3 regions of the Streptomyces sp. NPDC020747 genome follow, and region 2 is predicted to be linked to each of the others. Evidence: riboswitches for the same ligand, from Rfam matches in the RefSeq annotation. Region 2 holds a riboswitch; each other region holds the start of a gene.
The links. A riboswitch is a leader RNA that binds a small molecule or an ion and turns the genes downstream of it on or off. The one in region 2 is predicted to bind cobalamin.
Positions count from the first base shown of each region.

Region 1 (3,265 bases), on a different contig from region 2:
TCGGCGCGGGCGACGCGCAGTTCGGCGGTCTGCGGGAAGGAGCCGATGGTGGTGGTCGGCAGCAGCGGCAGGCCGAGGTGGGCGCGCTGGGCGGCGGTGCGTTCGCCGTACGGCTGGGAGCGGCGGGCGTCGGCGTCCGTGACCGCACCGACCCGCGCGCGCACAGCGGGGTCGCGGGTGATGGGCGAGTTCGCGCGGGAGGCCAGGGCGGCCCGGTTGGCGGCGAGTTCGCCGGTGATCGAACCCGTGCCCTGGGCGAGACCCTTGGCGAGGGTGACGGTCTCGGCCGTCTTCTGCCGGGCGAAGGCGAGCCAGCGCAGGATCTGCGGCTCGATGTCCCGTTCGGCGGTGGCGTCGAGCGGCACGTGGAGCAGTGAGCAGGACGCGGCCACGTCGACCCGGTCGGCCAGCCCGAGCAGGGTGCCGAGCGTGGCGAGCGACGCCGACAGGTCGTTGACCCAGATGTTGCGGCCGTTGACCACGCCCGCGATCAGGCGCTTGCCGGGCAGTCCGCCCACGGCGGCGAGCGCGTCGAGGTTGGCGGCTGCCGCCTCGGTGAAGTCGAGGGCGAGGCCCTCCACCGGCGCCTTGGCCAGCACCGGCAGCGCGTCGCCGAGCCGGTCGAAGTAGGAGGCGACCAGCAGCTTCGGACGGTCGGTGAGCGCGCCGAGATCGCGGTAGGCGCGGGTGGCGGCGTTGAGTTCGGCGGGCGTACGGTCCTGGACCAGGGCCGGTTCGTCGAGCTGCACCCACTCCGCGCCCGCCGCCCGCAGGTCGGAGAGGACCTCGGCGTACACGGGCAGCAGCCGGTCGAGCAGGGTCAGCGGGTCGAAGTCGGCGGCCACACCGGGTGCGGGCTTGGCGAGCAGGAGATAGGTGACGGGGCCGACGAGGACCGGCCGGGCGGTGAGGCCGAGCGCGAGGGCTTCGCGGAGCTCGGCGACCTGCTTGGCGGAGTCGGCCGTGAAGACGGTGTCCGGGCCCAACTCCGGGACCAGATAGTGGTAGTTGGTGTCGAACCACTTCGTCATCTCCAGCGGCGCCACGTCCTGGGTGCCGCGGGCCATCGCGAAGTAGCCGTCGAGCGCGTCGGCCTCGACCGCGGCGCGGTGGCGGGCGGGGATCGCGCCGACCATGACGCTGGTGTCCAGGACATGGTCGTAGTACGAGAAGTCGCCGGTGGGCACTTCGTGGATGCCGGCCTCGGCCAGCTGCCGCCAGTTGGCGCGGCGCAGTTCGGCGGCGGTGGCCCGGAGGGCGTCGGCGTCGACGCGGACCTTCCAGTACCCCTCGATCGCCTTCTTCAGTTCCCGGCCCCTGCCCTGACGGGGGTAGCCGTACACGGTGGCCCGTGCCGCCGCGGCTGCGGACTTCGATGTCACGGAACTCTCCTTCGCGAGATGTCTCCCTGAGATCCCGGGACGGACGTGAGCGCGAAGGGGGTGACGAACCCGGCGGAAGCATCTCGCGCGGCAAGGCGCGATCGTCCGCCGGACATGTACGCCGACCTGCCCACGAGGTCACCGGGGTGTCCGCGCACAAGTGGTTTGCGCGCGGGCAGTTGGCAGGTCTTCGGACTCGCGGGCACACCCTCCGTACGGAGGACACCTACTGGCCGTCGCTTCCCAAGCCCCGCTTCATGGGGCCCAGTGCGTATGACGGCGGTCGTTCCCGCTCACCGCTGCGGGGCAGTCCCGGATTCCCACCGGGTTCCCTCTTGCGACGCATCCCGCCTGGCGGACGGGGCGAACCAGCTACGCGGGCCAGCCTAAGGGTTGGGGGTCGGACGCGTCGATTTTTTAGATGCCGGCCGGTGGCGGCTGATCGCGCCCCGCGGCGGAGCCGCAAATCGGTACAGCCCCGCGCCCCTGAGGCGGCTCAGTCCGGCCGGGGTCCGAATGCCCTCAGGATTCGTTCGGCCGCCAGTGTCGCCGTCAACTCGCCCTCTCGTACCTGCCGTTCGAGGTCCGGCGCGAGGGCGCGTACGGCAGGGTCGGCGTGCAGTCGGCCCAGAAGCTCGTCGCGCACCATCGTCCAGGTCCAGTCGACCTGCTGGTCACGGCGTTTGGCGGCGAGGCGGCCCGCGGAGTCGAGGAGCGTACGGTGCTGTTCGAGGCGCTCCCAGACCGTGTCCAGGCCGGTCGACTCACGGGCGCTGCAACTCAGCACCGGTGGCGTCCAGGCGGCGTCGGCGGGATGCATCAGCCGCAGCGCGCCCGCCAACTCCCTTGCCGCGCCCCGGGCATCGCGCTCGTGCGGCCCGTCCGCCTTGTTGACGGCGATCACGTCGGCCAGCTCCAGGACACCCTTCTTGATGCCCTGCAACTGGTCCCCGGTGCGGGCGAGGGTGAGGAGCAGGAAGGAGTCGACCATGTTCGCGACCGCGGTCTCGGACTGGCCGACGCCGACCGTCTCCACGAGTACGACGTCGTAACCGGCCGCCTCCATCACCACGATCGACTCCCGGGTCGCCTTCGCGACTCCGCCGAGCGTGCCCGCGGTGGGGGAGGGCCGGATGAAGGCCGCCGGATCGACTGCCAGGCGTTCCATACGCGTCTTGTCGCCCAGGATGGACCCGCCCGTCCGGGTCGACGACGGGTCGACGGCGAGCACCGCGACCCGGTACCCGAGCGAGGTGAGCAGCGTCCCGAACGCGTCGATGAACGTCGACTTGCCCACGCCCGGCACACCGCTGATGCCGATCCGCCGCGCCTTCCCGCTGTGCGGCAGCAGCTCGGTCAGCAACTCCTGCGCCATCGCCCGGTGTTGGGGCCTCGTCGACTCGACGAGTGTGATGGCCCGCGCCACCAGCGCCCGCTTCCCGTCGAGCACGCCCTTCACATAGGTGTCGAGGTCGATCGCCATGGGGCTCAGAGTTCGTGGCCGAGGTCGGTGGCCAGGCGCTCGACCAGGTCGTACGCCGCGTCCGGGATCACCGTCCCGGGCGGGAAGACGGCCGCCGCGCCCATCTCGATCAGCGTGGGCACGTCCTGCGGCGGAATCACCCCGCCGACCACGACCATGATGTCCTCGCGCCCCTCCTCCGCGAGCGACTCCCTGAGCGCCGGTACGAGGGTCAGGTGCCCGGCGGCCAGCGAGGACACCCCGACGATGTGCACGTCCGCCTCGACGGCCTGGCGGGCCACCTCGCCCGGCGTCTGGAACAGCGGGCCGACATCGACATCGAAGCCGAGGTCGGCGAAGGCGGTCGCGATCACCTTCTGGCCGCGGTCGTGGCCGTCCTGGCCCATTTTGGCGACCAGGA
Region 1 covers NZ_JBIRTJ010000004.1:4,790-8,054, reverse strand. The annotation lists gene metE (5-methyltetrahydropteroyltriglutamate--homocysteine S-methyltransferase) at 1-1,382, opposite strand, end outside; cobalamin riboswitch at 1,546-1,770, opposite strand; gene meaB (methylmalonyl Co-A mutase-associated GTPase MeaB) at 1,879-2,865, opposite strand; gene scpA (methylmalonyl-CoA mutase) at 2,871-3,265, opposite strand, start outside.
Region 1: another riboswitch for cobalamin. It lies ahead of metE (5-methyltetrahydropteroyltriglutamate--homocysteine S-methyltransferase); the one in region 2 lies ahead of ACH4YP_RS21580 (ABC transporter substrate-binding protein).

Region 2 (3,265 bases):
AACAGCACCCCGCGGGTGGTCTCGGCGTCGGCGGCGGTCATCACGACGAAGGAGGTGAGCGCGGAGAAGAGCTGCATCGCGGCGACCCCGCTCAGCACCACCCGGTCCGTCGCCCCGCCCAGCGTGTGGCTGAGCAGCAGGACGAGCCCGAACGACAGCACCGCGCCGAGGAACGCGCCCGCGGAGACCGAGACCAGGCCCCCGCCGACCCCCAGGACGACCACGATCACGGCGCCGGTCGAGGCGCCCGAGGACACCCCGAGGACGAACGGGTCGGCGAGCGGGTTGCGCAGCAGGGACTGCATCACGGCGCCGCACACGGCGAGTCCAGCCCCGCACACGGCCGCCAGGAGGGTACGCGGCAGCCGCAGCTCCCAGACGATCCCCTCCCGGATCGGGGTCAACTCCGAGCTGCCCCAGCCGAGATGGGACGCGACCACGGACCAGACGTCGCCGACCCGGATGTCCGCGGGACCGATGGTGATCGCGACGGCGACGGACAGGAGGAGCAGGGCGACGCCCGCGGCGATGAGCAGTCCCAGGCGCGGCCGTGTCACCCGGCGAGCCCGAACTCCCGCAGGGCGGCGGCGACTTGCTCGACGCCCTCGATCGTGCGGATGGTCGGGTTCATCGCCTGCCCGCTGAGCAGGACGTAGCGCTTCTTCTTGACGGCGGTCATGTTCTTGGTGACCGGGTCGGACTCCAGGAACTCGATCTTCTTCTTCGCGGACTCGGCGGTCTGCGACTTGCGCGTGAGGTCGCCGATGACGAGCACGTCGGGGTCGCGGTCGGCGACGGTCTCCCAGTTGATCTGGGGCCACTCCTCGTGCGTGTCGTCGAAGACGTTCTTCGCGCCGAGGGTCCGGGTGATGACACCGGGCGCGCCGCAACAGCCCGCCATGTAGGGCGAGTCGGAGTTGGCGAACCAGTACAGGAGAGTGACATCGGATGCGTCGATCCCCGAAGTGGCCTTCTTCGTGCGCTGCTTGAGGTCGGCGACGAGTCGCTCGCCGCGCTTCTCGACGCCGAACACCTCGGCCAGGTCGCGCACTTCGCCGTAGATGGCGTCGATACCGAGGGCCTTCTTCCGCGCTCCGTCGCCGCCCGAGGCGTTGTCCTTGCCGACGCAGTCGGAGGGCGAGACGTAGGTGGGCACGCCGAGCTTCTCGAACTGCTCCCGGGTGGCCACTCCGCCCTTGCCGAGCGTCGACACGAACGAGGCGGCGACGAAGTCGGGGTCGGCGTCCAGGACCCGTTCGAAGGAGGGGTTGTTGTCGGCGATCCGCTTCACCTTCGCGTTCGCCTTCTCCAGGCCCTTCATCACCGGGTCGGTCCAGGTGGCGGTGCCGGCCATGCGGTCGGCGAGGCCGAGCGAGAGCATGATCTCGGTGGTGCCCTGGTTGAGGGAGACGGCCCGCCGGGGCGGGGACTCGACGCGTACGGTCTGTCCGCAGTTGTCGAGGGTGACGGCGGCCCCGGAGTCCGTGTCGGACGACGAGTCCCCCGAGTCTCCCGAACCGCAGCCGGTCAGCAGGAGGGCCCCGGACAGGGCGAGGGCAGCGGGACGGGCAAGACGTGCGACGGGCACGGGAGTTCCTCAGGCGTCGAGGGCTCGAACGCGGAGCCCGGTCGTACGGTGCTCCCCCGTCGGCGCGTGACCGCGGAGGCCGCCAGCAGGTCTTCGGACTCGGGGTCACCCGGACGAGGCGCCTTCCCGGACCGTCGTTCCGGTCCAGTGGCCGATGCCCCGCCCGTCACCCTCACCGCTGCGCGTCAGCTCCGGATTCCCACCGGATTCCCTGACCCACGTACATGGGTTCGACTGGCCTTGGCAAGCTATCACGGCGGGTGTCGCGGCCCGGTGGGCGGACCTGCGGACCTGCGGGCCCACTGGCGGGCGGACCTGCGCTCGGACCCGTGGGCAGACCGGCAGTACGGGGCCCCATCGGCCGTCCCGCCTGTTCCGGCGGTGTTCACGGCTGCGCCACACCCCTGCCCACGCCCCGGCCCCCGCGGCCTGAATGAGTGGTTCCGCTCAGTCAGTCTCTCGGAGGCACGGAGGGCCGCCCCATGACCGGGACCGAAACGGCGGGGACCGCATCCGCTCCCCCGCCCTCGTCCACACCCACGTCCCCGCCACCGTCCCCACCCCCGTCCGCATCCTCGATCAACCGTCGTCACTTTCTGCTCGCGTCCGGTGCCGTCGCGTCCGGTGCCGTCGCCGCGGGAGCCACCGGAGGAGTGGCGGCCGTCTTCCCGCGGCAGCGCCCGGCCCCCTCCGTGCAGCCCGCCGCCGGGAGGGCCGCCCCACACCCGCCACTCGCCATCCGACGGCCGCCGCGCCGCGCGGCCCCGTACGCGGCGACCACCCTGGAGACGACGGCCCGCCTCGGCGGCCGCGCGCACGCCGACACCTACCGACGGCTCGTATCGGGCCCCGGCTGGCCCATGGTCGTACGCGGAGAACTCGCGCCTGCCGCCACCGGCCGCCAGGACCGGCGCACACCGCTCGCGTGCTTCGTGCAGTTCACCGACCTGCACCTCACCGACGTGCAGAACCCGCTGCGCACCGAGTTCCTGCGGTCGCGCGGGCCCGCCGCGTGGCGGGCCCAGGAGGCGCTGACGGTGGCGGGGGCGGTCGCGCTCGTGGAGCAGGTGAACGCGCTCGGCCAGGGCCCGCACACCGGCCTCGCGCCCGGGTTCGTGATGACGACGGGCGACAACGTCGACAACAACTCCGCGGTCGAACTGGAGTGGTTCCTCACGCTGATGAGCGGCGGCCGGATCACTCCCAACACCGGGGATCCGTCGGTGTACGAGGGCGTCCAGAACTCCGGCCTGCCGCTCTTCTGGCACCCGGACGACGCGGCCCTGCGCGACCTGGACAAGCGGCGCGGGCTGCCCCGCATCCCCGGCTTCCTCGACGCGGCGATCCGGCCCGTGACCAGCCCGGGGCTCGGCATCCCCTGGTACTCCACGGTCGGCAACCACGACGACATACCCGGCGGCTGTCTGTCGCCCGCGCTGGGCGACTTCGCCGTCGGCTCCCGCAAACTGCTGTCGGTCCCGGCCACGGACGCGGCCGCCTACGCGAAGGCGCTGAACTCCGGCGACGACCCCAAGAGCGAGGTGCTCTCGGCGATCCTGAAGAGGCACGCGGCCTCGGCACGGACGGTGACGGCCGACGAACGGCGCCGGCTGTGCACCCCGCACGAGTACCTGGCCGCGCATCTCGACCCGGCCCACGCCGGAGCGGGCCCGGTCG
Region 2 covers NZ_JBIRTJ010000008.1:25,112-28,376, reverse strand. The annotation lists gene ACH4YP_RS21585 (FecCD family ABC transporter permease) at 1-557, opposite strand, end outside; gene ACH4YP_RS21580 (ABC transporter substrate-binding protein) at 554-1,588, opposite strand; cobalamin riboswitch at 1,655-1,842, opposite strand; gene ACH4YP_RS21575 (TIGR03767 family metallophosphoesterase) at 2,071-3,265, shown strand, end outside.

Region 3 (3,265 bases), on a different contig from region 2:
CCACCCGGACCTGACGGCGCACACCGTAGAACGTGTTCCAGAAATTGGGAATGCCGACGACGTACGCGACTGCCACGCACGCACACACCGAAGGGCCCCAGGATGTGCTCCAGGGGCCCTTCGGTGTGTGAACGGGTCAGTGCGCGACCGGAGTTGCCCGCCCTTCGGCCGCCTTCTCGCCCTCGGCCACGGCCGGTTCGGGAGCCAGCACGCGCTCCGCGAGCAGCCCGAAGACCAGGCCGTACGCGGTCCACAGGGTCACCTGGATGGCCAGGGTCGCCAGTCGGTACTGCCACAGCAGGGTGGCCGGGAAGCCCGCCGGCGCCTCGTTGAAGGACGGCAGGAACGCGTACGCCAGGCCGACGGCCAGGACGAAGGACGCGCCCGCCGCGAGGGTGGCGTTCCAGTTGCCCAGGCGCGGTGCGAGGCGTTTGCCGAGGATCACCGCGGCGACGGCCAGCAGCACGCTGAGCACGATCATCAGGAGGAACAGCGCGGTGCGCTGGTTGAGGGTGTCGGGGTCGCCGACGGCGGGCGGGTTCGCCGGGTACTTGAGGAACGGCACCAGGTAGACCGCGACCAGACCGGCGGCGGCCAGCAGCAGGGCGCTGGCTCGCGGCCCGAAGCGGCCGATCCTGCCGAGGGCGAAGCAGTACGCGAGGGCGGCTATGCCGCCGAACGCGACCCCGTAGACGAGGACGCCGGTGGACAGACCACCGGTGGACTGCATGGCACGGGAGACGAGTTCCTCGCCGCCGTGTTCGTGGGCGTGGGCCTCCTCGAACGCGATGGCCTGGTCCACCCGGGGTTCGCCCAGGAAGTAGGCGACGACCAGGGCGAGCACGCCCGCGGCAAGACCCGCGAGCATGCCGCGCACCAGGAGATTTCTGACGGTGACGGAGTTCATCGAGTTGTCCTGTCGGTTCTTTGTCGCCGTCAGTGGCAGGGGAAGCCGAGCAGGTGGCGGGCGTCGTGCACCCACTCGTGCACGCCTTCGCCGGAGACCAGGGAGGTGGCGCCCTGTTCGGCGCCGACGAAGTAGAGGAGCACCAGCATCAGGATGCCGAGGAAGACCGCCCAGGGGGCGATCGCGCCGATCGGCAGCTTTGCGGGTACGTCGGGGGTGGTTACGGTCGGCTGGGCGACGGCGGACTGCGCCATGGCAGGACCTCCTGGGGGAACTCGCGTCCCATCTCGGTGGTGCACAGGACGACGGCCACGGGTCTGACTTGCTCGACCTCCGCCTCCCCTGCTGGGAGGCGGTTGCGCGGGGCTTACAGTGGCGCGACCGTGCCGGATTCCCACCGGCTTCCGTCGTACCGTCGTCAATATCGACGAGAAGGTACCGCGAAGCGGAGTCGCGGCCAAGGGCGCACGGAATGCCGGGGGTGCGCCGGTGCCCTGGTCACGACCCCAATTCCCGGTACGGGCAGGGGTGTTGAGCACGTGTGGAACGCGAGGGCGGGCCGATGACCAGCCGAGTGATGTTGATCTCACCAGTGATGAGCGCGGCGTTGCGGGAGGCGCGTTTCGAAGACGGATGCCCCGTCGACCCGGCCGGGCTGCGGCTCGCCGGGGCGGCCGCGGGCTCGCTGCCGGCCGCCGACCGGGTCCTGGTCTCACCCACCGTTCGCTGCCGGGAGACGGCGGCGGCCCTCGGGCTCGACGCCCTCGCCGTCACCGAGCCCGACCTGGCCGGTCTGGACGTGGGCCGCTGGCGCGGGGCGACCCTCGCCGAGGTGAGCACCGACGAACCGGAAGCCGTGGGGCGCTGGCTGGCGGACCCGTCGTCCGCACCGCACGGCGGCGAGTCGGTGGCCGGGCTGTGCGAGCGCGTGGCGAAGTGGCTGGAGACGGTGGCGGATCCGAGTTCCGGGGCTTCGGGCTCAGGCTCGGCCGAGGGTTCAGGACCAGGCTCCGTCCGGATCATCGCCGTCGTCGAGCCGGAGATCGTACGGGCCGGGGTGGTGCGGGCACTCGGGGCCCCGGAGTCGGCGTTCTGGCGCGTCGACGTGCCGCCGTTGGCCGCGACGGAGTTCAGCGGGCGGGCCGGGCGTTGGAACGTACGGGTCGGACGGGCGCTCGGAGAGCCCAGGGAGTGAGGTCAGGCGGGCGCCCAACTGAACGGCCCCTCGCGACACGGCACCTCGGGGCGTGGCGCCCTCCCCCGCAACACTGCACCCGGCACCCGACACCCGACACCCGACACCCGACCGGAAACGTCACCTCCGCCGGACACGTCACCTCCGTACGTCACCGCACCGCACGGGGCCTCGCTGCACGGAACCTCACCTCAGGACGGCGAGAAACTCCGTGCAGGCACGCGCGCAGTCGCGGCAGGTCTCGGCGCCCTTCTCGGCGCCGGGGCTCCGGTCGAAGGCATGGGCGGTCTCCAGGCAGACGGCACGGCACCACTCCACCTGGGCGCGCATCCCGGCCTCGGCCTGCGTGGTCTGCTCGGCGAGGGCGCGGCAGGTCGCGTCGCAGACCTCCGCGCAGAGGATGCCCTTGCGCCTCAACTCCTGCTGATCGTCGGGGCCGTCGAGTTCGGCGAGGCTCGCGCGCAGGGCGCAGACCCGTGCGCACTCGCTACATGCCTGCGCACAGGCGAACCGGTCCTCGAGGAAACGAACGAGTTCCTGCTGCTCTGTCAATGACACGCGGTTCGGGTAGCCGGACATCGCCACGCCAAACCCGCCTTCACACCGGGCCGCGGAGCCAGAAGTGGCTGAGCGTGTCGAAGTTATTGACGTGCTCACGGCCAGACTCTACGTTCTGACCGGTTTACCGAACCACGTTCGGTATATCGATCCGTTCGTGGCGGGTGCGCACACCCCGGCAACCAACCCGGTGTGGGCGACCACTGACCCGCGACAACCTTCGGATCGGCAGACAAGGAGGCCTCGTGCGCATCGCGGACATGCTCACCGGGACAGCACTGGGTGCCGTGTTGGCGACGACGGTGCTACCGACCCCGGCAGCCGCGGCGTCGACCATCGTCGTGGCCGTCAACGGGAACGACGCCGCCGCCGGCACCCTCGACCAACCGCTGCGGACCGTCCAGAAAGCCGTCGACAGGGCGAAGGCGGGCGACACCATCCTCGTACGGGGCGGTACTTACGCCCTGACCGACAACATCACGATCACCACCTCGGGCACGGCGTCGCAGCCGATCTCCCTCGGCGCCTACCAGGGCGAGCGCGTCGTCATCGACGGCGAGCAGCTGCCGGCCAGCCACACACCGGTCGGCGGCAGCATCCCGCGC
Region 3 covers NZ_JBIRTJ010000011.1:281,118-284,382, forward strand. The annotation lists gene ACH4YP_RS28345 (CbtA family protein) at 137-907, opposite strand; gene ACH4YP_RS28350 (CbtB-domain containing protein) at 937-1,161, opposite strand; cobalamin riboswitch at 1,197-1,339, opposite strand; gene ACH4YP_RS28355 (histidine phosphatase family protein) at 1,470-2,102, shown strand; gene ACH4YP_RS28360 (ferredoxin) at 2,289-2,681, opposite strand; gene ACH4YP_RS28365 (right-handed parallel beta-helix repeat-containing protein) at 2,921-3,265, shown strand, end outside.
Region 3: another riboswitch for cobalamin. It lies ahead of ACH4YP_RS28350 (CbtB-domain containing protein); the one in region 2 lies ahead of ACH4YP_RS21580 (ABC transporter substrate-binding protein).